DNA from 3 places in the Micromonospora sp. SCSIO 07396 genome. Region 1 is predicted to be linked to each of the others. Evidence: riboswitches for the same ligand, from Rfam matches in the RefSeq annotation. Region 1 holds a riboswitch; each other region holds the start of a gene.
The links. Region 1 has a riboswitch for cobalamin ahead of cobN (cobaltochelatase subunit CobN). Riboswitches for the same ligand answer to the same signal wherever they lie in the genome.
Positions count from the first base shown of each region.

Region 2: it holds a riboswitch for cobalamin, as region 1 does, so the genes downstream of both, ACWCHM_RS13535 (CbtB domain-containing protein) here and cobN (cobaltochelatase subunit CobN) in region 1, are expected to answer to the same signal.
Region 3: it holds a riboswitch for cobalamin, as region 1 does, so the genes downstream of both, ACWCHM_RS07950 (ribonucleoside-diphosphate reductase subunit alpha) here and cobN (cobaltochelatase subunit CobN) in region 1, are expected to answer to the same signal.

Region 1 covers NZ_CM132210.1:2,466,538-2,476,230, reverse strand. Annotated here, with positions in the region: gene ACWCHM_RS10440 (cobyrinate a,c-diamide synthase) at 1-102, opposite strand, end outside; gene cobO (cob(I)yrinic acid a,c-diamide adenosyltransferase) at 183-794, opposite strand; gene ACWCHM_RS10430 (VWA domain-containing protein) at 794-3,145, opposite strand; gene cobN (cobaltochelatase subunit CobN) at 3,142-6,909, opposite strand; cobalamin riboswitch at 7,217-7,346, opposite strand; gene ACWCHM_RS10420 (hypothetical protein) at 7,948-8,283, opposite strand; gene ACWCHM_RS10415 (aldo/keto reductase) at 8,375-9,274, opposite strand; gene ACWCHM_RS10410 (MFS transporter) at 9,348-9,693, opposite strand, start outside.
Region 2 covers NZ_CM132210.1:3,163,540-3,173,232, forward strand. Annotated here, with positions in the region: gene ACWCHM_RS13505 (sigma-70 family RNA polymerase sigma factor) at 1-112, shown strand, start outside; gene ACWCHM_RS13510 (zf-HC2 domain-containing protein) at 188-1,027, shown strand; gene ACWCHM_RS13515 (copper chaperone PCu(A)C) at 1,213-1,833, shown strand; gene ACWCHM_RS13520 (Dyp-type peroxidase) at 1,857-3,065, shown strand; gene ACWCHM_RS13525 (copper resistance CopC family protein) at 3,074-3,673, shown strand; gene ACWCHM_RS13530 (PepSY-associated TM helix domain-containing protein) at 3,903-5,345, shown strand; cobalamin riboswitch at 5,401-5,542, shown strand; gene ACWCHM_RS13535 (CbtB domain-containing protein) at 5,577-5,780, shown strand; gene ACWCHM_RS13540 (CbtA family protein) at 5,771-6,574, shown strand; gene ACWCHM_RS13545 (histidine phosphatase family protein) at 6,571-7,179, shown strand; gene ACWCHM_RS13550 (ankyrin repeat domain-containing protein) at 7,302-8,069, shown strand; gene ACWCHM_RS13555 (dihydrofolate reductase family protein) at 8,112-8,726, opposite strand; gene ACWCHM_RS13560 (GNAT family N-acetyltransferase) at 8,833-9,351, opposite strand; gene ACWCHM_RS13565 (hypothetical protein) at 9,532-9,693, shown strand, end outside.
Region 3 covers NZ_CM132210.1:1,825,749-1,835,441, forward strand. Annotated here, with positions in the region: gene ACWCHM_RS07940 (ABC-F family ATP-binding cassette domain-containing protein) at 1-333, shown strand, start outside; gene ACWCHM_RS07945 (ribonucleotide-diphosphate reductase subunit beta) at 370-1,347, opposite strand; gene ACWCHM_RS07950 (ribonucleoside-diphosphate reductase subunit alpha) at 1,401-3,776, opposite strand; cobalamin riboswitch at 3,898-4,111, opposite strand; gene ACWCHM_RS07955 (helix-turn-helix transcriptional regulator) at 4,139-5,026, opposite strand; gene ACWCHM_RS07960 (oxidoreductase) at 5,156-6,058, shown strand; gene ACWCHM_RS07965 (hypothetical protein) at 6,113-6,832, shown strand; gene ACWCHM_RS07970 (TetR/AcrR family transcriptional regulator) at 6,887-7,453, opposite strand; gene ACWCHM_RS07975 (PEP/pyruvate-binding domain-containing protein) at 7,461-9,693, opposite strand, start outside.

The sequences.
Region 1 (9,693 bases):
CAGCCCGGTGGCGACGGTGGTCTTGCCGTGCCCGCTGGCCGGGGCGGCGACCACCAGCCGGGGCAGCACCCACGGGCCGGTCGGTGGGGCCGACGGCGGCACGCCCGGCGCGGTGCCACCCGGGTGACCGGCCGGCGCGTTGCCCGGCGGGCGGCGCTGGTCGGTGCGGCGGCTCGGTCCGGTCACCACTCGATGCCCTTCTGGCCCTTCTGGCCGGCGTCCATCGGGTGCTTGACCTTGGTCAGCTCGGCGACCAGGTCGGCCGCCTCGACCAGCCGCGGGTCGGCGTCCCGGCCGGTGATCACCACGTGTTGGAAGCCGGGCCGGTGGGTGAGGGTGTCGACCACCTCGTCGACGTCCACCCAGCCCCACTTCATCGGGTAGGTGAACTCGTCCAGGACGTACAGACCGTAGCGCTCGGCGGCCAGGTCACGCTGGATCTGCCGCCAGCCCTCCAGGGCGTCGGCGGCGTGGTCGGCGTCGCCGCCGCGCTGGATCCACGACCAGCCCTCGCCCATCTTGTGCCAGGCCACCGGCGCACCCTGCCCGGTGTCGGCGTGCACCTGGCCCAGGGCCCGGAAGGCGTTCTCCTCGCCGACCCGCCACTTGGCGCTCTTGACGAACTGGAACACCCCGATCGGCAGCCCGGCCGTCCAGGCCCGCAGCGCCAGTCCGAACGCGGCCGTCGACTTCCCCTTCATCTGCCCGGTGTGCACGATGGTCAACGGGCGGTGCCGTCGCTGCCGGGTGGTCAACCCGTCGGCGGGGACGTGTTCCGGCTTTCCCTGCGGCATCAGCGCACGCTCCGATTCGCTCCGACGGTGGCGAGCCCGGCCAGCGGGTCGGCGGTGACCGTGTCCAGGCGGTGGTGGGCCGCGCCCAGCTGACCGGCCAGCCGGTGGGCCAGGTGCAGCCGGACCGGGCCGGACTCACAGTCCACCACGACGCAGGGCGCGCCGGTGGCCGCGAGCACGGCCGCCGCGCGTGCCGACCGGTCCAGCGGCCGGTGCCCGGCGGTGGCCCGGCCGTCGGTGACGACCAGCACCAGCGGACGCCGTCGCGGGTCCCGCAGCCGCTGCACCCGCAGCAGGTCGGCGGCGGCGAGCAGCCCCTCCGCCAGCGGGGTACGCCCCCCGGTGGGCAAGTCGGCCAGCCGGGCCGACGCGGCCAGCACCGACGAGGTCGCCGGCAGCAGCACCTGCGCCCCGGTACCCCGGAAGGCGACCACCGCCACCGTGTCCCGCCGCTGGTAGGCGTCGGTGAGCAGGGCCAGCACCGCGCCCTTGACCGCCGACATCCGCTGCCGCGCGCCCATCGAGCCGCTGGCGTCGACGACGAACAGCACCAGGTTGCCCTCGCGGCCCTCCCGGACCGCCTCCCGCAGGTCGTCGGGGCGCAGCAGCAGCCGGCCGCCGCACCGGCCCCGCCCGGCCTGGTGCGGGGCGGCGGCGCGCAGGGTCGCCGGCAGGTGCACCGCCGCCGGCCGGCCGGCGGGCACCCGGGCCCCGGTGGTCCGCCCGCGCCCGGTCCGGGCCCGGGAACGCCGGCCGGGCACCCCGTCACCCACCCCCGGCGCGGTGAACAACCGGGCCGTCAACCCCCGCTGCGGTACGGCCACCGAGCCGACGCCCGCCGGGTCACCCGGGTTGGTGGTGCCGCCCTGGCCGGGTCGCCCCGGACGGGCGCCGGCGTGCTCGGCCGACCCGTCGTCGGGGCGTCCCGACCGGCCGTCGGCGCGGGGCCCGCCGTCGTCGTCCGGCCCGCCGTCGTCGATGCGGTCCGGCCACCGGTCGTCCCCGGACTGTGGGAAGGCCGGACCGGTCCGGGCGCGCGAGTGCTCGTCGTGGCCCGGCGGACCACCGGCGTCCTGCGGTCCACCGGTGGCATCCTGCGGCCCACCGGCGTCGTCGGGTGACTGTGGGCCCGACCCGTCGCCGGGGCCGCCCGCCGAGGGGCCGCCCGGCCCACCGGGGCCAGCCCCGTCCGGCCCGCCGGTCGGGTCACCCGGACCGGCCGGCCCGGTGTCCGGCGGATCGTCGTCGGGATGCTCGTCGCGGGCCCGCTGCAACGCCTCGTCGAGGCGCTTCTCGTCCAGGCCCGGGGTGTCGAACGGGTCACGGCGACGGCGGTGCGGCAGAGCGAGCCGGGCGGCGACCCGGACGTCGTCGGCGGTCACCCGGTCCCGGCCCTGCCAGGCGGCGTGCGCGACGGCGGTCCGGGCGGTGACGATGTCGGCGCGCATCCCGTCCACGTCGAACGCGGCGCAGACCTCGGCGATCTGCCGCAACGCGGCGTCGGGCAGCAGCACCCCGTCGAGCCGGCCCCGGGCGGCGGCCACCCGGGCGGCCACCTCGGCGTCGGCGGCGGCCCACCGGGCGGCGAACCCGGCCGGGTCCGCGTCGGCGGCGAGCCGACGGCGCACCACCTCCACCCGGACGGCCGGGTCCCGGCTGGCCGCCACCTCGACGGTGAGCCCGAACCGGTCGAGCAACTGCGGGCGCAGCTCACCCTCCTCCGGGTTCATCGTGCCCACCAGCAGGAACCGGGCGGCGTGACTGACCGAGACACCCTCCCGTTCGACGTGGCAGCGGCCCATCGCGGCGGCGTCCAGGAGCAGGTCGACCAGGTGGTCGTGGAGCAGGTTCACCTCGTCGACGTAGAGCACCCCCCGGTGGGCGGCGGCGAGCAGGCCCGGCTCGAAGGCGCGTACCCCCTCGGCGAGGGCCTTCTCCAGGTCCAGCGAGCCGACCACCCGGTCCTCGGCGGCGCCGACCGGCAGTTCCACCAGCCGGGCCGGGCGGCGCTCGACCGGCCCGGCGGCCGGATCCTCGTGCCCGCCCGCACCCGGGTGCGGGCCGTCCGGGCAGGTCGGGTCGGGGGCGGCCGGGTCGCAGCCGAACCGGCACCCGGCGACCCGGTCCACCGGCGGGAGCAACGCGGCCAACGCCCGCACGGCGGTGGACTTGGCGGTGCCCTTCTCGCCCCGCACCAGCACCCCGCCGATCGCCGGGCTGACCGCGTTGAGCAGCAGCGCCAGCCGCATGTCGTCCATGCCGAGCACGGCCGAGAAGGGAAACCCGCTCACTGAGCTGGCCTCGGTTCGCGACTGCGGGGCTCGCAGACCCGGCTCACTCCTCGCGCTCACTGTCGCTCCTCCAGGTCGCCCTCGGTGGCCAGGTACGTCTCCCGCAGCCGGTCCAGGGTGGCGGGCTCGGGAGCCGCCCACAGGCCCCGGTCGGCGGCCTCCAGGAGCCGTTCGGTGATGCCGCGCAGCGCCCACGGGTTGGACCGCTCCAGGAACTCCCGGGTCTGCCCGTCGAACAGGTACGCCTCGGCGAGGCGCTCGTACATCCAGTCGTCGACGACCCCGGCGGTGGCGTCGTACCCGAACAGGTAGTCCACGGTGGCGGCCAGCTCGAACGCGCCCTTGTAGCCGTGCCGGCGCATCGCCGCGATCCACTTCGGGTTGACCACCCGGGCCCGGAACACCCGCCGGGTTTCCTCGCCGAGGGTGCGGGTGCGCACGTCGTGCGGCATCGCCGAGTCGCCCACGTACGCGGCCGGGGCGGCCCCGGTGAGGTGGCGCACCATCGCCACCATCCCGCCGTGGTACTGGAAGTAGTCGTCGGAGTCGACGATGTCGTGCTCGCGGGTGTCCTGGTTCTTCGCCGCCACCGCGATCCGGGCGAAGGAACGTTCCATGTCGGCCCGCGCCTCCCGCCCGTCCAGGCCCCGGCCGTAGGCGTAGCCGCCCCACACGGCGTACACCTCGGCGAGGTCGGCGTCGGTGCGCCAGTTGCGGGCGTCGATCAGTGGCAGCAGTCCCGCCCCGTACGCCCCGGGTTTGGAGCCGAAGATCCGGGCGGTGGCCCGCCGCTCGTCGCCGTGGGTGGCGAGGTCGGCGGCCACGTGCGCGCGCAGGTAGTTGTCCCCGGCCGGCTCGTCGAGGGCGGCGACCAGCCGTACCGCATCGTCGAGGAGGGCGACGACGTGCGGGAACGCGTCGCGGAAGAAGCCGGAGATGCGGACCGTGACGTCGACCCGGGGCCGGCCCAGTTCCGCCACCGGCACGACCTCGACGCCGGTGACCCGCCGCGACCTGTCGTCCCACACCGGCCGGCAGCCGAGCAGAGCCAGCACCTCGGCGATGTCGTCGCCCTGGGTACGCATGGCGCTGGTGCCCCACACGGTCAGCCCGACCGACCGCGGGTACTCGCCGGTGTCGGCGAGGTAGCGGGCGAGCAGCGAGTCGGCCAGCGCCACCCCGACGTCCCACGCGTTGCGGCTGGGGATCGCCTTCGGGTCGACGGAGTAGAAGTTTCGGCCGGTGGGCAGCACGTTGACCAGGCCCCGGGTGGGCGACCCGGACGGTCCGGGCGGCACGAACCGGCCGGCGAGCGCGCCGAGGGTGTGGGTGATCTCGTCGGTGGTGCGGTCCAGCCGGGGCACCACCTCGCGGGCGGCGAACCGCAGCACCTCGACGGCGTCGGGGCAGCCGTCACCGGTCACCTCGGTGACCACCGCGTCGGCCCGGTCGGCGTCCCAGCCGAGGGTCTCCATGCCCAGGACGAGCCGCCGGGCCAGCGCCTCGATCAGGTCCACCGCGTCGGCGGCGGTGACCGCCGGCCCGTCGACGACGTCGGTCAGCGCCGCCGGCACCGCCACCCGCGCCCCGGGCTCGGCCAGCAGCGCCTGCTCGTCGAGGCCGTAGCCGGCGGCGAGGGCCTGCCGCAGGCCGGGCAGGGCCCGGCTGCCGCCCCACACCTGCGGGGCGCGCAGCACGGCCAGGACGAGGTTGACCCGGGCCTCACCGGTGGGCACCCCGGCCAGGACGTGCAGCCCGTCGCGGATCTGCACGTCCTTGACCTCGCACAGGTAGCCGTCGAGGTGCAGCACGAAGTCGTCGAAGTCGTCGGCGGCCGGCATCGCCTCGGTGTGCAGGTCGTGGTGGAGTTCGGCGGCGCGCACCAGCTCCCAGATCTGCCCCCGGACCACCGGCACCTTCGCCGGGTCGAGCGCCTGCACGGTGGCGTACTCGTCCAGCAGTTGTTCGAGTTTCGCCAGCTCGCCGTAGGTCTCGGCGCGGGCCATCGGGGGCACCAGGTGGTCGACGACGACGGCGTGCGCCCGCCGCTTGGCCTGGGTGCCCTCGCCGGGGTCGTTGACGATGAACGGGTAGACCAGCGGCAGGTCACCGAGGACGGCGTCGGGGGCGCAGTCGGCGGCCAGGCCGAGGCCCTTGCCGGGCAGCCACTCCAGGGTGCCGTGCTTGCCGAGGTGCACCACCGCGTCGGCGCCGAAGCCGCCGTCGTCGACCGGCGCGGCCAGCCACCGGTACGCGGCGAGATAGTGGTGGCTGGGCGGCAGGTCGGGGTCGTGGTAGATGGCGATCGGGTTCTCGCCGAAGCCGCGCGGCGGCTGGATCAGCAGGGTGACGTTGCCGAACCGCAGCCCGGCCAGGACGATGTCCCCGTCGTCGGTGTAGAGCTGACCGGGTGGCTCACCCCAGTGTTCCCGCATCCGGTCCCGCAGGTCGGCCGGCACCTGGTCGAACCAGCGCCGGTAGGTCTCCCCCGGCACCCGGGCCTCGGCGGCGGCCAACTGTTCCGGGGTGAGCCACTCGACGTCGTGGCCCCCGGCGGCGATCAGCGCGTGGATCAGCGCGTCCCCGTCGGTGGGTGGTGGCGCGTCGCCGAGGTGGTACCCCTCGGCGGCGAGGGCGGCGAGCAGGCGGACCGCCGAGGCGGGGGTGTCCAGGCCGACGGCGTTGCCGACCCGGGAGTGCTTCGTCGGGTAGGAGCTGAGCACGATCGCCACCCGCTTGTCGGCGTTGGGCAGGTGGCGCAGCCGGGCCTGCCGGACGGCGATCCCGGCGACCCGGGCGGCCCGCTCGGCGTCGGCGGCGTAGACCGACAGCCCGTCGGCGTCGATGCGTTTGAACGAGAACGGCACGGTGACGATCCGGCCGTCGAACTCGGGGATGGCCACCTGCATGGCCGCGTCCAGCGGGGACAGCCCGGCGTCGCTGGCCGCCCACTGCTCCCGGGTGCTGGTCAGGCAGAGCGCCTGGATCACCGGCACGTCGAGGGCGGCGAGCGCGCCGACGTCCCAGGCGTCCTCGTCGCCCCCGCCGGAGGCGTCGGCGGCGACCGTCCCGCCGGCGGCGAGGACGGTGACGACGAGCGCGTCGCAGCGGGCGAAGAGGTCCAGCGGCCCGTCGCCGGGGGTGAGCCCGCGCAGCGAGCCGCAGAAGATCGGCAGCGGTTCGCCGCCGGCCGCGTCGACCGCGTCGGCCAGGGTCTGCACGAAACCGGTGTTGCCGGCCAACGCGTGCGCCCGGTAGAACACGATCCCCACCGTGGGCCGCCCGCCGCCGCCCTGCCGCCCGTCCGGTCCGGCCGCCTGATCCGCCTGGTCGGTCGGGTCTGACTGGGCGGTCGGGGCGGTCGGGGCGGTCGGGTCTGGGTGGGCGGTCGGGCGGCACCGGTCGAGGATGCCGTACGGCGGGGTGGGGGTGGGCGGGTCGAAGCCCTCCCCGTTGAGCAGGACCGTGTCGGACAGGAACCGCGCCAGCTGGGCGAGGTTCTCCGCGCCCCCCTCCACCAGGTAGGACAGCGCTTCGGTGGCCACCCCGGAGGCCACCGTGGACGCCGCCATCAGCTCCGCGTCAGGCACCGCCTCGCCGCCGAGCACGATCGTGGGGACCCCTGAGCCGAGCACCGCCGCGAGGCCGTCCGGCCAGGCCTGCCGCCCGCCGAGCAGCCGTACGACGGCCAGGTCGACCCCGTCGAGCAGGGCCGGTACGGCGGCCACGTCGACCCGGGTGGGGTTGGCGAGGCGGTAGTCGGCGGCACTGGCGCGGGCGGCGAGCAGATCGGTGTCGGCGGTGGACAGCAGCAGGATGCGCACGTGCAGCTCCGGAGAGTGACGTCCGGCTCGACCACGGGGCCGGGCCGAGCGGGGCGGGAGGGACGCCGGTCAGCGGCGGCGGAGGTCGACGACCCCGCCGACGGCGGGGCACCCGGACCGGCCGTCAGCGGTACGTGGCAGGCCGACCGCCCCGGCGACGGCCGGCGACGGTGGGAGTGGTGGGAGCACGCGGCGGCGCGGGCTCGACAGTGATGCGGGAATCACCGACCGTGATCGGGTCGGCAGTGACGCTGCGCGTCATCGGGTCCTCCTCGGGTGTCCACGCCCTGGGGTTCTCCGACGGCCGAAGTATCCTGGCTCCCGGATCGACGCTCACCCCCGGCCTTCCAACCGTGCACGCACGGTCGTGACCCACGAGGGGGGATCGCTCCCCGGTGACAGTGGCGGGACCGCGTCGGAATCGCACCGACTTCCTTCACTGCCGTCAGGCCGCGAATGCTGCCACACTCCTCACCCCGAGGTCAACGGCAGCCACCGGCCCCACGACGGCACCGGTCGGCCCCCGTGGTGAGGCCGACGGCGATGGTTCGCGCTCGTCCAACGGGGCGCGGCCCACACCCAGACGGCCCGCACCCAGACGGCCCGTCCCCGGTGGATCGTCCCCGGTGGCTGGCCGGCCCCTGGCGGTCGGGATACCTCTTTCACACGCTGTCGAGCTGATGACGTCAACGACTCGGACCGGCATGGTCGGGTCCGACCGGACGGTGGTCGGGCGGATAGCCCCGGCCACCCCACCGCCGCCGCAGCGCGGCCCCGGCCCGACGCCTCGGGCCGCGCCGCTCCGACGCCACCGGTCACCCTGCCCCGACACCGCCGGCCATCCCGTCACGGCGGTGCGGGTCGGCACACCCGGCAGGCAACGATCCGTCATCGTCATCAGCTCGAAAGGACCCGCATCGACATACCCACACCGAGTGGCCGGCGGACCGCAGGCCGGCGCACGCGGCCAGCGCACGCCTTCGCCACCCTGGCCGCACCCCACGACCCCGCCGCACCCCACGCACGGCTGGTGGACAGTCAGCGCAGGCGGCGCTCGGGGTGGGCCCGGTTCCAGGCCCGCATCCGCTCCGGGTACCCGGTCTTCGCCGCCTCGTACAGGGGCACCGCGTGCCGGTGGGCCAGCTTCGCCGCCGTCCGTGGGGAGCCGGTGCGGCGGCGGATCCACTCCCCGTCGTGCGCGATCGCCACCACGGTGGTGTCGGTGGCGGTCGTCTCGGGTTCGAGATAGAACTCCACCCCCCGGTGGGCGGCCACGAAGTCCGCCAACGCGGTCAGGTCGTCCCGGGTGGCCTCCCGGTCGAGCTTGGTCGGGATGCCCTCGTCAGCCCGGGTCCGTCGGCTGAACCAGCCCATCTGCCCGTTCCTCTCCTCGGCGTCCCTCCAGTGGAGCACCCCCACCTGGAAGGGCGCTGCGAACCCGGTGACAGCCGGCTGAGCGGCCCGTTCACGCCCGGTCGAGGGCGGCCAGCTCGTCGGGGGTGAGCCGCAGCGCCCCGGCGGCGACGTTCTCGGCCAGGTGGGCCGGGTCGCCGGTGCCGGGGATGGCCAGCACGTGCGGGCCCTGGTGCAGCGTCCAGGCGAGGCGTACCTGTTGCGGGGTGGCGTCGTGGGCACGGGCGACCGCGCGTACCGCCGCACCGTGGTCGGTGCGCGCCCCGCCCTCGCGGTTGCCACCGGTCAGGGAGAAGAACGGCACGTAGGCGATCCCCCGGTCAGCGCACTCGCGGACCATGGCGTCCTGGTCGCCGCGGTTGTCCAGGGCGTAGTTGTTCTGCACGCAGACCACCGGGGCGATGGTCTGCGCCTCGTCGAGGTGGTCGAGGCGGACGTTGGACAGACCCAGGTGCCGGATCAGGCCGGCGTCGCGCAACTCGGCCAGCGCGCCGAAGCGTTCGGCCACGGAGTCCGGCGCGGGTCGTTTGACGATCCGCAGGTTGACCAGGTCGAGGTGGTCGCGACCCAGCCGGCGCAGGTTCTCCTCCACCTGGGCGCGCAACTGCGCCGGGCCGGCCTCCTCGTGTATCCCGGTCGTCGGGTCGTCCCGGAAGCCGACCTTGGTGGCGATGACCAACCCCTGCGGGTACGGGGCGAGCGCGGCGCGGATCAGCTCGGTGGCGTACCGGGCGGGGCCGGTGCCGACCTTCAGGGTGCCGCCCGGCGAGACGTAGAAGGCGGCGGTGTCGATGTGGTCGATCCCCAGCTCGACGGCCCGGCGCAGCACGCGCAGCGCCCGCTCCCGGTCGGGGTGGGCGGTGATCCGCATCGAGCCGAAGCCCATCCGGTGCACGGTGCGGTCGCCCAGGGTCCAGCGGCCCGCCGCTGCGGCGGTGATCTCGGTTGGCATCCGGCGACCCTAGCCAGCGCCGGCAGCCTGGGGTAACGGCCGCGCACCCGATACCGGAACGGGTCGGGGACTGTTAGTTTTTCTGTACTGGACCGGTGGGTGCCGACGGTCCGACACCGGCCGGTGGACGGGTCGCCGGCACCAGGCCCAGCGTCGGGATCAGCAGCAGCGGCACCACCAGCAGCGCGTGCAGGATGCCGACGTGGTCGCCGAGCAGGCCGAGCAGCGGCGGGCTGGCCAGGAACGACGTGTAGCCGAGCACCGCGACGACGCTGACCCGGGCGGGGGCGTGTTCCTCGTCGTCGGCGGCGGCGCTCATCCCGACCGGGAAGCCGAGCGACGCGCCGAGTCCCCAGAGGACCACCCCGACGACGGCGAGCGGACCGGAGCCGGCCAGCACCGCCAGCAGGGAGCCGGCG
Region 2 (9,693 bases), 700 kb from region 1:
CCCGGTCGGCACCATCCGGTCCCGGGTCGCCCGGGCCCGCGAGGATCTCGTCGCGGCGGTCGAGGGGAATCCCCAGGCGATCCGCCGCCGGCCGGGAAGCGCCGCCGGCTGACCGACGACCCGGGCCGCGACCTGGCCCGGGAGAGGTTACGGGAACCATCACGCCCTGCCGGCCGACTACCTGTACATGGGGTGTGAGCAGTGGCGGGAGATCCTGTCGGCACAGTTGGACGGCGAGGAGACCCCGGCCGAGCGGATGGCGGCGGATGCGCACCTGGACGGGTGCGCGGACTGCCGGATCTGGTGTGACCGGGCCGCGACGGTGGCCCGACGGTCCCGCCTGACGCTCTCCACCGCCGACCGCTGCGACCCGGCCGTCGGCACACCCCGTCGGCTACGGTCGACGACCGCCACCCCGGCAGGGCCGGCACCGGTGGGCACTGCGGCCCGTCCGGATCTCGCCGACGTCGTGCTGGCCGCGCTCCCCGCCCGCCGCCGGCTGCGGGACCGGCTCGTGCCGGGCCTGCGCGCCGGGCTGGCCCTCATCGGCGCCCTGCAACTGGTGCTGGGGCTGACCCAGGTCGGCCGGGGCCCGGCCGCCGGGCACGCCCACGGCGCGCTCGACACGTTGGCGTCCGGGCATTTGTGGCACGAGTCGGCCGCGTGGAACATCGCCGTCGGCGCGGGTTTCCTCGTCGTGGCCGCCCGGCGCACCCCGACCGGGGGGTTACTGCCGATGTTGAGCGCCTTCGTCGGCGCGCTCGTGCTGCTCTCGGCCAACGACCTGGTCACCGGCCGGGTGGAGCCGACCCGGCTGGTCAGTCACGGGTTCCTGCTCACCGGTTATCTGATCGTGGTCGCGCTGTCCCGGCCCCGGCTGCGGCCGGACGGCCCGGCGGGACGCGGCCGGGGTGACCGGCCCGCCTGGCGGCTGCGCGCGGACGACGTACCCACCGCCACCCCGACGTTGCGCCTGTTGCCGCCGCACCCGGGCACGGCGCGGACCCGCGACCGGTCGGCCGCCTGACCCGGACGCCGCCCGGCCGGCACGGCACCGCCTCCGCGACCCGGCGACGTCAACCGGTCCGCCAGCGGGACGGCCGGCACGGCGGTCGGGTCACCCGGGAGAAGACAATCCCGACCGGCCGGAACTATCGGCGACAGGTGACCGACCAACGGGACAGAGCATCGGCACAACGGAGGAAGAACCCCATGCGTCCCACCGGTCCACTCGGCACGAATCGACGCGCGTCAGTCGTCTTCGCCGCCACCACCACCGCCGCCCTGCTGGCCGTGGGCACCGCCGGCTGCGGCCCGGCCGACCCGGCGTCGGGCCCCCGGCCGGGCGCCTCGGCCCCGGCGAGCACCCCCGCCGGGGTGATCGGCATCCGGGACCCGTGGGTGAAGGCGGCCGACAAGGGCATGACGGCGGCCTTCGGGACGCTTGTCAACGACAGCGACGCCGACGTCACGCTCACCGGGGCCAGCTCCACGGTGTCGGCGCTGGAACTGCACGAGATGACCATGCAGGACGGCAAGATGATCATGCGGCAGAAGCAGGGCGGCATCGTGATCAGGGCGAAGGGCACCCACGTGTTGGAGCCCGGCGGCGACCACCTGATGCTGATGGACCTCCGCCAGCCGGTGCGGGCCGGCGACGAGGTCACCGTGACCCTCACCTTCGCCGACGGCCGGACCCAGCAGTTCACCGCCGTGGCAAAGCCGTTCACCGGGGCGCAGGAGAGCTACGCCCCCGGCCACGGCGCTCCCGTGCCGCAGCCGAGCGGACAGCCGGCCATGAGCGGACAGCCGACGACCGGACCGACGTCGTGACCGGACACCCGGGGGTCCGTGCGGTGGGCCGGCGTGGCCTGCTCGCCGGCGGGGCACTGGCGGCGGGGGGCGCGCTGGCCGGCGGCGCGGTGGTCGTCGCCGGGCGGGACGGCCCGAGCGACGGGCCGGGCGTGCCGCAACCGAGTCCGGTGGCGGCCGTCGGCAGCCTGGTCGAGCCGTTTCACGGGCCCCGGCAGGCGGGCGTGGCCACCGAGCCGCAGGCCCACGCCGCGTTCGTCGCGTTCACCCTGCGACCGGGAACCGACCGGGCGGCGCTGGGCCGGCTGCTGCGGCTGCTCAGCGATGACGCCGCCCGGCTCACCCAGGGCCGGCCGGCGTTGGCCGACACCGAGGCCGAACTCGGGCTGCTGCCGGCGCGGCTGACCGTGACCTTCGGTTTCGGTCCCGGCCTCTATCGGGCAGCGGGCGTCGACGACAGGCGGCCGGCGTCGGTGGCCGACCTGCCGGCGTTGCGGATCGACCGGCTCCGACCGGCCTGGTCCGGTGGGGACCTGCTGGTGCAGATCTGCGCCGACGACGCGGTCACCGTCGCGCACGCCCAGCGGGTGCTGGTCAAGGACAGCCGGCCCTTCGCCACCGTCGCATGGGTGCAGCAGGGCTTCCGGCGCAGCCCCGGCGTCGAGCCCGCCGGGCACACCCAACGTAACCTGTTCGGCCAGCTCGACGGCACCGCCAACCCCCGCCCCGGCGTCGCGTTGGACACCGCCGTCTGGGTGCCCGACGGTCCGGACTGGCTGCGCGACAGCACCACCCTGGTAATCCGCCGGATCAGCATGAACCTGGAGACCTGGGACCTGCTCGGCCGTACCGACCGGGAACTCGCCGTCGGCCGTCGGCTCGACACCGGCGCCCCGCTCACCGGCACCGGCGAGCACGACGAGCCCGACTTCGCCGCGGTCGGCGACGACGGGCTCACCGTCATCCCCGACTTCTCCCATCTCACCCGGGCCCGGGTCACCGACGACCGGTTGAAGATCCTGCGCCGCCCGTACAACTACGACGGTGTGCCCTCCCCTCAGGGGCACGCCGACAGTGGCCTGATCTTCGCCTCGTACCAGGCCGACGTCACCGCCCAGTTCCTGCCCATCCAACGTCGACTCGCCGACCGGGACCTGCTCAACGAGTGGACCACCCCGATCGGCTCCGCCGTATTCGCCGTCCCACCCGGTTGCCCGCCCGACGGGTGGATCGGCCAGCAGGTCCTCGGGTGAACCGGCCCATGACGACCAGGTCACCGTCCCGCCGGGCCGCCGGGCCGCCCCGCCGAGTCACCGGCCGGTTCGTCGCCGCGCTGCTGGCCGGCGTGCTGAGCCTGTTCGTCGCCGCCCCGCCGGCCCGGGCGCACAACGGCCTGCGGTCCGCCTCGCCGGCCCGGGACGCGACGCTGACCCACGCGCCCACCGCGATCACGCTGGAGTTCCTGGCCCGGCTCGACCCGACATTCACCACCATCGTGCTGACCGACGGGACGAAGCGACGTGTCCCTACCGGCGATCCGGTGGTCTCCGGCACGACGGGAGCCGTCCGGGTGACCGGTCCCCTGCCCAACGGGACGTACACCGTGGCGTACCGGGTGGTCTCCGCCGACGGGCACCCGGTGCAGGGGTCGTACCCGTTCACCGTGGCCGACCCGGCCGGTCCGGCCGCGCCGTCCCCCGGTCCGCCCACCGCGTCCCCCGACCCGCCGACCGCTGCGGCCGTCGCGGTGGGGCGCGGCGGCGGGCGGTCCACCGTCGTCGGTGCCGCCGGCAGCGCGGTAGTCGTCCTGCTGGCCGCAGCAGCCCTGCTGCGTCGGCGACGCCGGTCGCGGCGCCCCTGAAGCCACCCGCCGCCGCTGGGCCGCAGGCGGTCGCGGTCGGCAGACCCGTGCCGGCAGACGGTCGTCCCTTGTGGACCCGTGACGCCGCCGGCCCGTCCGGACATGTGCCGGGAACCGCGGGGACGTCCGCTGCGACTACCTCACCAGGCGGGGCCGATCGCAGGGAATCGGCTGACCCGCAGGCACGGGGCGACCATCGAATACATCCAACACATTCGATCGGATGGATATGTCTGTCACTGAGTTGTCCGACCCGCCGAGGCCGGAACCCGCCCCACCCGCCCGGCCGGCCCGGGGTGGCTCCCCGTTCGGCGCGCTGCTGCTGCGGCTGCACTTCTACGCCGGCATCCTGGTCGCGCCGTTCCTGGTGGTCGCCGCGTTGACCGGGCTCGCCTACACGGTGGCCCCGCAGGTGGACGCGGCGCTCTACGGCGAGGTGTTGACCGTGACGCAGGTGGGTGAGCGCCCGGTGCCGGTGGCCGACCAGGTCGGGGCGGCCCGCAACGCCCATCCGGAGGGCAGCGTCAGCGCGGTGCAGCCCGGCACCGGCGACCGGACCACGAGGGTGGTGTTCACGGTGCCGGAGCTGGCGGACAAGCAGCACACCGTGTACGTCGACCCGTACACCGGCCGGGTGCAGGGGCAGCTCACCACCTGGTTCGGGTCCACACCGGCCACCACCTGGCTGGACGACCTGCACCGCAACCTGCACCTGGGCGCGGTCGGCCGGCACTACTCGGAGCTCGCCGCGAGCTGGCTGTGGGTGCTCGCGCTCGGCGGGGTGGTGCTGTGGTGGCGTCGCCGCCGCGCCTCCCGGTCCACCGCGCGGCACCTGCTCGTACCGGACCTGACCGCCGCCCGCGGGGTGCGCCGGACCCGCAGCTGGCACGCCACCACCGGGATCTGGCTCACCGTCGGCCTGCTGTTCCTCGCGGCCACCGGGTTGACCTGGTCCCGGTACGCCGGGGCGAACTTCGGCGCCGGTCTCGACGCCCTCGACGCCCGCGCCCCGCAACTCTCCACCGCCCTCGCCGCCGGACCGGCTCCGGCCGACCCCGGTGGCGGCCACCACGGTGCCGCCGGGGCCGGCGGGGTGGTCGAGTCGGCCGCCTTCGACCGGGTGCTGACCGCCGCCCGGACGGCCGGGCTGGCCGGCCCGGTCGAGATCGCCCCCGGCGAGCCGGGCTCGGCCTGGACGGTCACCCAGGTCGACAACACCTGGCCGGTGGCCAAGGACCGGGTCGCCGTCGACCCCACGACGGGGACGGTCACCGCCCGCAGCGACTTCGCCGACTGGCCGCTGCTGGCCCAGCTCAGTGGACTCGGCATCCAGGCCCACATGGGGGTGCTCCTCGGCCCGGTCAACCAGATCCTGCTCGCCGCGCTGGCCCTCGGGCTGCTCTGCGTCGTCGTCTGGGGCTACCGGATGTGGTGGCAGCGCCGGCCCACCCGGGCGGACCGCCGGGCCCGCACCGGCACTCCGCCACCCCGGGGTGGTGTGCGGGGCCTGCCGTGGTGGGCGGTGCCCGTCGGCGTACCGGTGGTGGCGGCGATCGGCTGGGCCTTGCCCCTGCTCGGGCTGAGCCTGCTCGCCTTCCTCGTCGTCGACGTCGCCCTGGGCGTGGCGGCCCGACGTCGCCGCGACGCCGCCCCCGCACCGGCCGGCGGATGACGTGCCGCCCCCGGCCGGCACGTCACATTCCCCGGGCGACGATTGACCGGTCGGGGGTCGCGCCGTTACGGTCGACCCACTATCTGCGGCGTCGCGAGGTAAGCCGGTGGGAATCCGGCGCGGTCGCGCCACTGTGAGCGGTTCCGTCGTCGACGGGTCCGTGAGCCAGGACGCTCGGTCGTCCGCAGCCTTGCGATGGGGACGCGTCATCCCCGGGAAGGTTCGAATCCCATGTCGAGTCCCACTCCTGCCCAGCCGCTGGTGCACCCCGTCGGGTCCACCCGTCTGTGGTGGACGGCCCTGGCCGTCGTCGGCGTACTCCTGCTGCTCACCTACCTGGTCGCGTTCGACCAGGGTGCGGTCTCGCGCAGCGGCATGTTCCTGCACGAACTGATGCACGACGGCCGGCACCTGCTCGGTGTCCCGTGCCACTGACCGCTGCCCACAACCCACCCACCTTCGTCACCGTCCTGCTCCGCGGGCTCCTCGCCGGCCTCGTCGCCGGTCTACTCGCGGGCGGTTTCGGCTACCTCGCCGGTGAGCCGCGCATCGACGCGGCCATCGCGATCGAGGAGGCCGCCACCCACACCGGGCCGGTGGCCGACGACCACCACGCCGAGGACCTGGTCGGCCGGGACGGGCAGCGGTTCGGCCTGTTCCTGGCCACCGGCCTGTTCGGGACGGCGATGGGTGGCCTGCTCGCGACCGCGTACGTGCTGCTGCGCCGACGGTTCCCGGCCGCCGACGACGGCCGGTCGGCGTTGCTGCTGGCGGGCGGTGCCCTGCTCGGCGTAGTGCTCGTGCCGTTCGGGAAGTACCCGGCCAATCCCCCGGCGGTGGGCAACCCCGACACCATCGACCAGCGCACCGCCGCCTACCTGGCGTTGGTGGTGCTCGGCCTGGTGGCCGTCTGGGCGGGCACCCTGGGCTACCGGTCGGTCCGCGCCGACGCGCCGCCCTGGCAACGGTGCGGCGCGGCCCTCGGCGGGTTCGTCCTGGTCGCCGGCGTCGGGTACGTCGTCCTGCCGTCGTTCCAGGAGGTCCCGGAGGACTTCCCGGCAGCCCTGCTGTGGAATTTCCGGCTGGCCTCGCTCGGCACCCAGGTGGTGCTGTGGACCGCCCTCGGTCTGTTGTTCAGCGCCCTGATGAGCCGACGCACCGCAGGGCCGCGCCCCGGCGACCGGGCCCGTGCGCCGCTGACCGGTCAGGGCACGCCGGCCCGCCCGTGACCTCGACCAGCCTGCGGCTGGTCGCCCACGCCCACACCGGCGCGCTGCGGCGGGCGGTGTTCGGCGCGGGCGACGACGACCTGGACGAGGGCGGTCGACAGGCCGCCCTCGCCCTGGCCGGTCACGGCCGGACCGGGCCACTGGGCACCGTGGACACCTGTCTGACCAGCCCGGCGACCGCAGCGGTGCAGACCGCGTACGCCCTGGGGTTACGGCCCACCGTCGAGGCCGCGCTGGCCGACTGCGACTACGCCGGCTGGGCCGGGCGCAGCCTGGCCGACGTCGGGGCGCGCGAGCCCGGGGCGCTGCGCCAGTGGTGGGAGACGCCCGGGGCGACGCCGCACGGCGGGGAGTCCCTCGTCGCGCTGCGCGAGCGGGTCGCCGGCTGGCTCGACGACCGGCTCGGGCCGGGCCGGCGGATCGTCGCGGTGACCCATCCGATGGTGATCCGCGTGGCGATCGTGCACGCGCTCGGCCTGCCGATGGCCGCCCTGCCCCGGCTGGACGTCGCCCCCCTGGCGGTGGTGCGCCTCAGCCGGTACGGCCAGCGGTGGCAGCTCCGGTTCACCGCGCCGGCCGGGCCCGGAGACCGACATGCACCATGACCGGCCGGTCCGCCTCCGGCGAACAAGGTGGCGGTGCGGGCCGGTGGCGGTGAGACTCGGTCCTGGCCCCGACCTACCCGGGCGGCGGGGCACGGCAACCGGCTGCGGGTAGGGTCGCGCAGATGACCGGTGATCCGTCGCTGCTCGCCGCCGACGATCCGTTGGCGGTCGCGGTGACCGGGGCGATCCGCGACGGTGACCTCGCCCGGCTGCGGTCGCTGCTCAGCACGCACCCGGGGTTGGCCGCCGGGCACATCGTCGACCGGGTCGGCGGGGTCCGCACCCTGCTGCACGTGGTCACCGACTGGCCGGGCCGGTTCCCGCGTGGTGCCGACACCGTCGCCGCGCTGGTCGCCGCCGGTGCCGACGTCGACGCCCGGTTCGCCGGTCCGCACCGGGAGACACCGCTGCACTGGGCGGCCAGCTGCGACGACGTGGACGTCGTCGACGCCCTGCTGGACGCCGGCGCCGACATCGAAGCTCCCGGGAGCGTGATCGCCGACGGCACGCCGCTGGCCAACGCGCGGGCCTTCGCCCAGTGGCGGGCGGCGTTCCGGCTGGTCGTCCGGGGCGCCCGCACCACCCTCGTCGACGCGGCGACGCTCGGCCTGCACGACCGGGTGGAGCGGGCCTGCACCGGTGACACCCCGCCGTCGACCGACGAGATCGACTGGGCGTTCTGGGGTGCCTGCCACGGCGGGCGGCAGTCCTGCGCCGGGTACCTGTGGACACGCGGCGCGCGGCTCAACCGGGTGCCGCCGTGGGAGCACCGCACCGCCCTGGACGCGGCCGTCCGGCGCGGTGCCACCGAACTGGTCGGCTGGCTGCGGGCGCGAGGTGCCGTCACCGCCGCCGAGTTGGGCCCGCACCCGCCCGATGCCACCGGCTGACCCGGGTACGCCCACCGCCCGGCCCGACGCGACGGCTGCGGGCTACTCCCCGGCGGCCAGCTGCTCCTTGGCCTCGTCGTAGCCGGCCGCCGCCGGGGCGTCGGTCGGCGCGTAGATCACCCGGATCACCCCGGTCGGGTACACCTCGGTCGTGGTCACCCGCAGGTGGTACGGGGTACCCCCGTCGTCGAACAGCCGGCGGCCCTTGCGCGCCGCCACCGGGTGCACCAGCAGCCGTAGTTCGTCGACGAGACCGGCGGCGAGCAGCTGCTGCACCACGGAGATCGAACCGGGGATGAGGACGCCGCCGACACCGGGGTCGTCGCGCAGCGCCGTGACGACATCGACGAGGTCGCCGTCCAGCACCTCGGAGTTGCGCCAGGGCAGCTCCCTCGCCTGCCGCGTGACGACCACCTTGCGCAGGTCACCGAGCTGCTTGGCGAAGGGCGCGTCGTCGCCACCGGCGGCCTCCCGGTCGGGCCACGCCCCGGCGAAGCTGTCGTAGGTCTCCCGGCCGAACAGCAGCACGTCGGCGGCATCGTAGTCCGCGCTGACGGCCCGCCCCATGTTGTCGTCGAAGTACGGGAAGTGCCAGTCGGGGTCGATCTCGGCCACGCCGTCGGCCGAGATGAACAGCGTGGAGATGACCTTTGCCATCGGAAGGGTCCCTTCGGGTCGGTAACCGGACCGGCTCAGCATCCCAAACTCCCCGATCGGGCACCGCCCATCCCCGGTCGCCGGTCCGGCCTGTCGTGAGCAGGCCCTATCCGCGCAGCATGATCCAGTAGCGTCGGGTGGGGCCGAACCGGGTGTCCCCGACGCCTTCGAAGAGGCCGCCGCACCGCTCGATCGTCCGCGCGGAGGCGACGTTGTCGGTCGCGCACACAACCAGCAGCCGTTCCCGACCGAGTAGCCGCGCCTCCTCCATCATCCGTCGCACCGCCCAGCTGGCCAGCCCCCGGCGACGGGCGGACGGACGAATGCCGTACCCGAGGTGGCCGGCCCAGGGTGCCTGCTCGTCACAGTCGGAGCGCAGGGCGATCCCGCCGAGCACCTGCCCCCGCTCGATGATCCAGCGGTAGGTGCAGGTGTCGCCGGGGGCCACGGTCCGGTCCGGCGGTGGTGTCAGTCGTACCAGCCACGCGGCGAACCCGGCCGGCGAGTCCACGTCGTCGGACGGGCACAGTCCGAACCCGTCCTCGTGCTGCCCCGGCCCCCACTCCGCGTGCGCTTCCTGCCAGGCGTCACGCAGGCGGGCGGTGGGGGCGACCAGGTCGGGCACCCGCCGAAGGTACTCCCGCCGGACGGGGGATGCTGCGATCCCGTCGCCGGTGGCGGAAAAGATCGTGGCGGCTGGTGAAACCCGGGGGCGGTTCCGGACATCCTGAGGGGTGAGTCGGGTACCGGCGGCGACCATCGGGCCGGTACGCCGACCGCGATCCCCCACCAGAAGGAGCGGACGATGTCGACGAAACGATGGCTCGCGGGCGTCGGGTTGCTGGCCCTGACCGGCGCAATGGCGGCCTGTGCGCAGACCCGGCCCGAGGCCGAGGCGCCCGGGGCCGAGCCGCAGCGCAAGCCGGCGGCCGTGGCGGTGGGGCTGTCCGCCACCCCGCCGAAGACG
Region 3 (9,693 bases), 640 kb from region 1:
ACCGAGGCGGAGCGGTTGAACCTGTTGGCCCGGTTCCTGTTCCGGGGCGCCCGTGCCCACCTGCCGGCGGGGGTGCTCTCCGGCGGTGAGCTGCTCCGCGCCACCCTGGCCTGCCTGCTGTTCGCCGAACCGGCACCGCACCTGCTGCTGCTCGACGAGCCCACCAACAACCTGGACCTGGTCAGCGTGGCGCAGTTGGAGAGCGCGCTGCTGGCGTACCGGGGGGCGTTCGTGGTGGTCAGTCACGACGACCGGTTCCTGGCGGGGATCGGGGTGGACCGCTGGCTCCGGCTGGCCGACGGCCGGCTCACCGAGGCCGGGCCACCGCAGTGACCCGGCCTCCGCAGTGACCCGGCCCGGCCGCGCCGGTCAGAAGTCGTCGTCGAAGGTGACGCTGCCGCTGACCCCCACCTGGTACGCCGACACCCGACGCTCGAAGAAGTTCGACAGCTCCTGCACGTCCTGCAGGTCCATGAACGCGAACGGGTTCTGCGCGCCGTAGCGGGGCGCGATGCCGAGCTGGGCGAGCCGCCGGTCGGCGACGTGCTCCAGGTAGGACCGCATGTCCGCAGGCGACAGCCCCGACACGCCCTGGTCGAGCAGGTCCTCGGCGAACTGCACCTCGCACTCGACGGCCTCGGCGAGCATCTCGGTGACCTGTCGTTCCAGCTCGGCGTCGAACAGGTCCGGCTCCTCCCGCCGGGCGGTCTCCACCACGTCGAAGGCGAACGCCATGTGCATCGACTCGTCGCGGAACACCCAGTTGGTGCCCGACGCCAACCCGTTGAGCAGGCCCCGCGAGCGCAGGAAGTAGACGTAGGCGAACGCGCCGTAGAAGAACAGCCCCTCGATGCAGGCGGCGAAGCAGATCAGGTTGAGCAGGAACGCCCGCCGGTCCGCCCGGGTCCGCAGCTCCCGCAGCTCGAACACCGAGTCGATCCAGCGGAAGCAGAACTCGGCCTTACGCCGGATCGACGGGATGTTCTCGATGGCGGCGAACGCGGCGAACCGTTCCTGCTCGTCGGGGACGTACGTGTCGAGCAGGTTCAGATAGAACTGCACGTGCACGGCTTCCTCGAACAGCTGCCGGGACAGGTAGAGCCGGCCTTCGGGAGAGTTGACGTGCTGGTAGAGGTTGAGCACCAGGTTGTTGGCGACGATCGTGTCACCGGTGGCGAAGAACGCCACCAGCCGGGACACCAGGTGCCGCTCGGCGGGCGACAGCCGTTCCAGGTCGGCCAGGTCGGAGTGCAGGTCGACCTCCTCCACCGTCCAGGTGTTGCGGATGGCGTCCTTGAACCGGTCGAAGAAGTGCGGGTAGCGCATCGGCCGCAGGGTGAGGTCCATGCCGGGGTCGAGCAGCAGGTGCCGCCCGCCGGTGCGGGTTTCGTCGACGGTGGTCACTGGCACGCCTCGCAGCTCTCGGGGTTCTCCAGGGAACAGGCCAGCGCCTCGGCGTCGGCCGCGACGACCGGGGCGACGGTGACGGTGGCCTGCTGGATCCGGGTCGCCGGACGCGACCGCAGGTAGTATGTGGTCTTCAGCCCGGACTTCCAGGCGTGCAGGTACATCGAGGACAACTTGCCGATGGTCGGCGCGCTGAGGAACAGATTCAGCGACTGCGACTGGTCGATGTAGGGTGCCCGCGCGGCGGCCAGGTCGATCAGCGCCCGCTGCGGCAGCTCCCACGCGGTACGGAACAGCTCCCGCACCTCGGCGGGCAGGTCGACGATCCCCTGCACCGACCCCTCGGCCCGCTTGATCTGGTCGCGGATCTCCGGCGTCCACAGGCCGCGTGCCTTCAGCTCGCGTACCAGATAGGTGTTGATCTGGAGGAACTCCCCGGACATGGTCTCCCGCTTGAACAGGTTGGACACCTGTGGCTCGATGCACTCGTAGCAGCCGGCGATCGACGCGATCGTGGCGGTCGGGGCGATCGCCACCAGCAGCGAGTTGCGCAGGCCGTGCGCCGCGATCCGGGTGCGCAACGCCGCCCAGCGCGCGGTCTGGGTGGGCTCCACCCCCCACAGGTCCGGGTGCAGGTCGCCCCGGGCCGCCCGGGTCTGCGGGTACGCCGGGTGCGCGCCGAACCGTTCGGCCAGACCGGTCGACGTCTCCAGGGCGGTCAGGAAGATCTCCTCCTGGACCCGGGTGGACAACTCCCGGGCCCCGGCCGAGTCGAACGGCAGGCGCAGCGCGAACAACGCGTCCTGCAAACCCATCAGCCCCAGCCCGACGGGCCGCCAGCGCGGGTTCGACGCCGCCGCCTGTTCGGCCGGGTAGTAGTTGATGTCGATCACCCGGTCCAGGAACACCACCGCCGTGCGGACCGTGGCGCGCAGCTTCTCCCAGTCGACACCGTCGCCGGTGAGGTGCGCGCCGAGGTTGACCGACCCCAGGTTGCACACCGCCGTCTCGGTGTCGCTGTTGACCTCCAGGATCTCGGTGCACAGGTTGGACAGGTGGATCGTGTTGCCCGGCACGCCGGTCTGGTTGGACAACCGGTTCGACCGGTCCTTGAACGTCATCCACCCGTTGCCGGTCTGCGCCAGGGTGCGCATCATCCGCCCGTACAGGTCCCGGGCCTTGACCGTGCGGACCGCCTTCTTCTCGGCGACCCGGTACGCGGCGTCGAACTCCTCGCCGTACAGGTCGGGCAGCTCCGGGGCATCCGACGGGTCGATCAGCGACCAGTCGCCGTCGGCCTCGACCCGGCGCATGAACTCGTCGGGGATCCAGTTGGCCAGGTTGAGGTTGTGGGTGCGCCGGGCCTCCTCACCGGTGTTGTCCCGCAGCTCCAGGAACTCCTCGACGTCCGGGTGCCACGGTTCCAGATAGACGCAGGCCGCCCCCTTGCGCCGGCCGCCCTGGTTGACCGCCGCGACCCCGGCGTCGAGGGTTTTGAGGAACGGCACGATCCCGTTGGACCGGCCGTTGGTGCCTCGGATCAGCGCCCCCCGGCCACGTACCCGCGTGAAGGAGATGCCGATGCCGCCGGAGAACTTCGACAGCTTCGCCACCTGGTGGTAGCGCTCGTAGATCGAGTCCAGTTCGTCGCGCGGCGAGTCGACCAGGAAACACGACGACATCTGGGTGTGCCGGGTGCCCGAGTTGAACAACGTCGGGGAACTCGGCAGGTAGGCCAGCGACGACATCAGCCGGTAGAACCCGACCGCCTCGTCGGGCGTGCCGGACAGCCCGCAGGCCACCCGCAGCAGCCAGTACTGCGGGGTCTCCACCACCAGCCGTGACCGCGGGTGCCGCAGCAGGTAGCGGTCGGCCACCGTACGCAGTCCGAAGTACTCGAACCGCAGGTCACCGGCCGGGTCGACGGCGTCGTCGAGTTGACTGGCGTGCCGGGCCACGAACGCGGCGGTGTCGTCGGCGATCAGGCCGAGGCCGTGGGCGTACCGGATGGACTCGCTGAAGGAGGTCACCTCCTGCCCGCGGACCTCCTCGTCCACGTAGGCGGCCAGCAGCCGGGCCGCCAGCCGGGAGTACTGCGGTTCCGTGCCGATCAGCTCGGCCGCCGTCTGGATCGACAGTTTGTCCAGCTCGGCCGTTGTCGCCCCGTCGTAGAGGCCACTGATCGTCCGGGTGGCCACCCGCAGCGGGTCGACCTCGTCCAGGTCGGTGGCCCACCTGGCGACGGCCGTGACGATCCGGTTGACGTCCACCGGTTCGGTGTCGCCGTCGCGCTTGCGGACCCGCATCGCGGGCCGGCGTGGCTGCGCGCCGTCGACGTCGGACGGTGGGCTCTGCGCTGTGCTCGTCATGACCTCTCCTCGCTGTCACCGATGGCCATCGGGACGCGGGAGAACGCCAACGGGCGCGGCGCGACGGCCGGCCCGGGTGCTGGCGTCGGTCGTCCCGCGCGACCTCCGACCGCCGCGCGCAGCAGCGCACGGCGCACTGGCAGGTCTTCGGACTCGCGGGCGTGACCGGGGTCGGTCGCCTACTGGCCGTCGCTTCCCAGACCTCGCGGTCCAGTGCTCGATGACGGCGGTCGTTCCCACTTACCGCTGCGGGGCAGTCCCGGATTCCCACCGGGTTCCCTGTTGCCTCGACCGGACCACCGGGCCCGGCCGAACCAGCTGCGTGGCACACCATATATGGCGTAGATGGGGGAGAGGCAACACTAGATGTCGCGTCGGCGTGTCAGATAACTCTCACCCGAGCGGCCGGTGGCCCGCAGTGACGCCAGCAGCCGCAGCGCGTCGGCGTCGGCGCTGCCCGGCTCGGCGGTGAAGACCAGCATGACCGGGCCGGGGTTGCCGGGCAGCGGGTAGGTGTCCCAGTCCAGGACGATGTCGCCGACCTCGGGGACCTGGAAGGTCTTGGTGCCGCTGACCGAACCGCGCACGTCGTGCCGGGACCACAGCCGCCGGAACTCGGCGCTGCGGATGCTCAGCTCACCGACGACGGCGGTGGCCCGGGGATGGGTGGGGTCCGTGGCGACGGCGGCGCGCATCATGCCGATGTAGTCCATGGCCTGCTGCTCCCAGGCCGCGCAGCGCCGCACCGGGGCCGCCGCCTCGTCGAACATCAGCAGCAGCATGTTGAGCCGGTCCGGCGGGTGGTCCGCCGGGTCACCGAGCAGCGCCACCGCCCACGCGTTCCAGGCGAGCAGGTCCAGGTGACGGCCGAGTACCACCGCCGGGGTGTCCATCACGCGCAGCAACCGCCTGGTGCTCTCCGGCACCCGCTCCGGGCCGTGGTCGACCCGGGCGGGCACCGGCCGGCGGGCGGCGCGGGCCAGGGTGAACAGGTGCCGGCGTTCGTCGTCGTCGAGGCCGAGCGCGGCGGCGAGCCCGTCCAGCACGTCGTCGGACGGGCGAACCTCCCGGCCCTGTTCCATCCGCTGGTAGTAGTCGGTGCTCAACCCGGCCAGCAGCGCCAGTTCCTCGCGGCGCAGCCCGGTGACCCGGCGTCGGCCGCCCGGCTCCAGGCCGACGTCCCGGGGGTGCAGCCGGCCGCGCCGGGCGCGCAGGAAGTCACCGAGTTCACGGGCGTACGGATGGGTCATGTCGCCAGTGTGACGCGGCCCGGACCGGCGCGGGTAGGTCTGCGGGACCTAGGCAACCGGCTACGACGGAGTCCGCCCGGCCGGTCCGTAGCGTCGGTGCTCCCACCCCCGACCGCTCAGGAGCAGCAGATGACCTGGACCGCCGACCACATTCCCGACCAGCGTGGCCGCACCGTCGTGGTGACCGGCGCGAACTCGGGCCTCGGTCTGGTCACCGCCACCGCGCTGGCCCACCGGGGCGCGCAGGTCGTGCTCGCCGTCCGCGACACCGCCGCCGGCCGGCGGGCCGCCCGCAGCATGGGCGGCGACGTCGAGGTACGCGAGCTGGACCTCGCCTCGCTGGCCTCGGTACGGGAGTTCGCGGCGGCCCTGGCCGCCGACCATCCGAGGATCGACCTGCTGGTCAACAACGCCGGTGCGGTGCTGCTCGGCCCGCGCCGCACCACCGTCGACGGCCACGAGCTGCATCTGGCCACCAACCTGCTGGGGCACTTCGCGCTGACCGGCCTGCTGCTGGGCAACCTGGCCGCCGCGCGGGCGGCCCGGGTGGTCAGCCTCAGCTCGATCACCCACCGCAACGCACACCTGGACTTCACCGATCTGATGGTCGAGCGTGGCTACCGGGGTTCCACCGCGTACGGCCGATCCAAGCTCGCCACCACCGTCTTCGGCATCGAACTGGACCGCCGGCTGCGCGACGCCGGATCACCGGTGCTCAGCGTGCTGGCGCATCCCGGCGTCACCCGCACCAACCTGACCCCCCGGGCCTGGTCCCACCAGGGCCGGTCCGGCCGGGTGTTGGCCCGGCTCAGCCTGCTGGCCACCCAGTCGGTCGAGCAGGGTGCGTTGCCCCAGCTGCGCGCCGCCACCGACCCGGCGGTGCGCGGTGGCCAGTTCTTCGGCCCGGCCCGCCTCTTCCAGACCTGGGGGCCGGCCACCGAGGTACGGGCCAGCCGGGAGGCCACCGACCCGGCCGTCGGCCGTCGGCTGTGGACGACGGCCGAGGAACTGACCGGCGTGAGCTATCCCTGACGCAGGGCGCACTAGCATGGCTGCGGTCGGTGACGGCGGCGGAGACGAGGCGACATGGGATGGCTCGGGCGGGTGCTCGGCGGCGGGGGCCGGCAGGTCCAGGACGATCCGGTCCGGCAGGCGGCGCTGTCGGCCGAGGTGCGGCAACGCTTCGGCGCGCACCTGGCCGTCCGACCGTCCGACCAGGTGGCGGGGATGGTCCGGCTGCTCGACGACGGCGACGGCCTGGCAGTGGCGGCGGCGATCGTCGGTGAGTTCGCCGACGCGGCCCACGCGGACCTGTCGGCCCAGACGGCGGAGCTGTACCGGCGTACCGGTCAGCGGTTCCCGGTGGACCGGCGCAACTACCGGCCGCTGTGGCGTGCGGCAGGCGGCCGGCTGCACTGGCCGCTGTTCGCGTTGCCCGGCGGCCTGCACCCGTACGTGCACGTCGCCGCCGCCACCACGGTGGTCGGCACCCGGGCGGCGCAGTTCGTCCGGGCGACCGACCCGCATCCGCTGCTCGCCCGCCTGTTCGAGGTCCTCGACCTCACCACCTGCGGTTGGGAGTACGGCCGGGTGCGGGTGGACCACGACGGGGCGTCGCTGGTGGGTCGACTGATCTCGACCACCCGGGACGTCCGGGCGGCGATGAAGGAACCCCCGTCGCTGCCGCCGTCGGTGCGGGAACTCATGCGCACCAACCGGACGGTCGACGTCTTCGACCTCACCGGTGACCGGGTGGTCGGCACGATCAACGTGGGCGGCGAGCTGCGCCCGGCCCTGCTCACCTGACGTCACCCGGGGTGGACGCCGTCGGCGTCCACCCCGCTCCCGACCGGCGTCGGGTCAGGCGAAGAGCAGGTCCAACTGGTGGTCGAGGACCGCGGTCGCCCGCGCCGGGGTGTACTGCCCGCCGAGCAGGTACACCCCCAGCCCCTCCACCAGCGCCAGCAGTCCCGCCGCGGCGTCCGACGCCGGTGGACGCGGCAGCAGCCCGGCGATGAACTCCACCAGTTGCGCGGTGTCCGACCGCAGGCCGGGGGTCGCCGCCGGGTGCAGGGCGGTCCAGGAGAGAAACGCCAACGCCACCCGCCCGTCCGCGCGTGCCGCCTCGTCCAGCGGCAGCAACGCCGCAAGCAGGGTGCGCAGCAGCAGCCGGGGCTGCGGGTCCGGCCCGAGCGCCGCGACCGCCGCCTCGACCCGGGCCCGACCCCGGTCACGGACGACGGACAGCGCGAAGGCCATCATCTCCTCCTTGGTGGTGAAGTAGTGCTGCACCATGCCGGCGGAGACCCCCGCCTCGGCGGCCACGTGCCGCAGACTCACCGCCTCCAGACCCCGGTCGGCGGCGACCCGCATGAGCGCGTCCGCGATCAGCGTGCGGCGTTGACGGGGATCGACCTTCCTGGGCACCGGGGGCCTACCGTGCCGTGGTCACGGTGCCGGCCGCGCCGTCCACGGTGACCAGCTGACCGGTGACGATCCGTGCGGTGGCGCCCGGCACGCTGATCACGGCCGGGATGCCGTACTCGCGGGCCACCGTGGGGCCGTGCGCCATGATCGCGCCGGTCTCGGTGACCAGCGCCCCGGCGGTCAGGAACAGCGGCGTCCAGCCCGGATCGGTGGTGGCCGTCACGAGGATCTCCCCGGGTTCGAGGTGCGCGGTGGCCGGGTCGGTGACCACCCGGGCCGGGCCGGTCACCCTACCCGTCGCCGCTCCCACCCCCCGCAGCACACCGGCCCCGTCGGCGGGGGCCGGCAGGGTGCTCTCCACGTCGGTCCCGTCGGACAGCAGCGCCACCGGCACCACCCGACGGCGCAGCTCACGCCGGTGTGTCGCCCGGCGTCGGGCGACCAGCCCGGTCAGGTCGGCACCGTCGAGGGCCGCCTCGACCTCGTCGAGGGTGAGGAACATGACGTCGTCCGCCGTCGGGAACAGCGTCGCCCCGATGAGCAGCAACTGCTCGCGTACGGTCCGGAGCCGGTACAGCCCGGCGAACTTCCCGGCCTCCCGCAGCCCTGCCAGCCGTCGTGCCCGCCGCAGCAGGAGGACCGCGATCCGGCCCCGGACCGGGCGACGTCGGTGGACCCGGGCGGCCAGTTCGTCGAGCGCGGCCCCGGCTGCTGCGGCGGCCTCGGCGAAGCGCCTGTCGGGTGCCTGCGCGGGGTCGGTGAGCCGTAGGTAGTTGGCGATCGCCGCGAAGACCGGGGTGGGGTCCTCGGCCCAGCGAGGCACCCCGACGTCGGCCTCGGCCGCCGCGCGGTGGCCGTAGCGGGACAGGAACCCGGACAGGCCGATCTCGGGGAGCGCACCCCGCAGGTAGCGGGCCGAAAGCTCGGCCGGTGGCGTGTCGAGGAGCAGTTCGCGGTGCTCGCGGGCGGCGCTGGCCAGCGCCCACAGCGCGAGGTCCATCTCGATGGTCACGTTGTGCGGGACGCCGCGCAGCACGGCGTGTATCTCGTCCTCGGTGGCGACGCCCTTGAGCAGGTGGGTGGGCAGGGCCGAGGCGAGCATCCCGGCCACGATCGGCCAGGTGATGTCGTCGGCGGCACCGCCGTCGCCGTGGTCGCGGACGAAGCGCAGCCGTTCGTGGGCCGTCCGCAGCTGTGGCGGGGCCGTCGCCTCGTCCCGTAGCCGGTCGACGGCCGCGACCAGCCGCCGCCGTGCCGCGTCCGGTCGCGCCAGCGCCCGCAGGATGCCCCGCAGGGCCCGCAGCGCCGTGCCCAGCGAGGCGTCGGCCGGGCGGCGGCGGGAGTTGTGCCCGGACGGCGCGAACCGGGGGTCGCGCAGGACGTGTTCCATCACCGCCTGGGCGCGCGGCCCGAAATCGACGGCCATCAGCCGGACGAGCCGCCGGCGGCTGGCCGGTCGGCGGACCAGCTCGGTCAGGTCGCCGTAGAGCCGCCCGCCGATGTCCACGATCTCCACCCGCATGCCGAGCGAGGCGACCATGGCGGCGATCAGCTGGCGGAGCGTGGCCATGCCCATCGGGGTGACCGGTCGCAACATCCCCTGCACGTTGCCGAACTCGACGTACACCCGCAGGTCGTCGGTCTGCGGCGGCAGCGGGAACAGGGTGCTGACCGGACGCGACTGGAGCACCCACAGGGTCCCGTCCCGGTCGAGGGCCCACTCGACGTCCTGGGGCGCGCCGAAGTGCGCCTGGAGCCGCCTGCCGACGGCCCACAGGTCGTCGTGCCAGCCGGGCTCCGGCCGCCCCTCGGCGTCGCCGGTCGGACGGTGGGCCGGATCGGTCAGGACGAGGCGGGTCACGTCGGTGCGGCCGTCGACGACCGTCGTACCCGGGCCCGGCGCGACCTCGACGAGCATCTCGGTGCGGTTGCCGGTGACCGGGTTCGCCGTGTGGAGCACGCCGGCCCGGACCGGGGCGACCATCCGTTGCACCACCACCGCCATCTGCACGTCGGCGGGGTCGGTCCCGTGTGCCTGGCGGTAGGCCGCCGCCCGGCTGCCGTGCAGCGATTTCCAGCACGTGCCGATCGCCGCCACCAGGTCCGCCTCGCCCTCGACGTCCAGCACCGTGTCGTGCTGGCCCGCGAAGCTGGCGTCCGGCAGGTCCTCGTCGGTCGCGCTCGACCGCACCGCCACCGGGCCGTCGCCCAGCCGCGCGTACGCCGCCCGGACCTCGTCG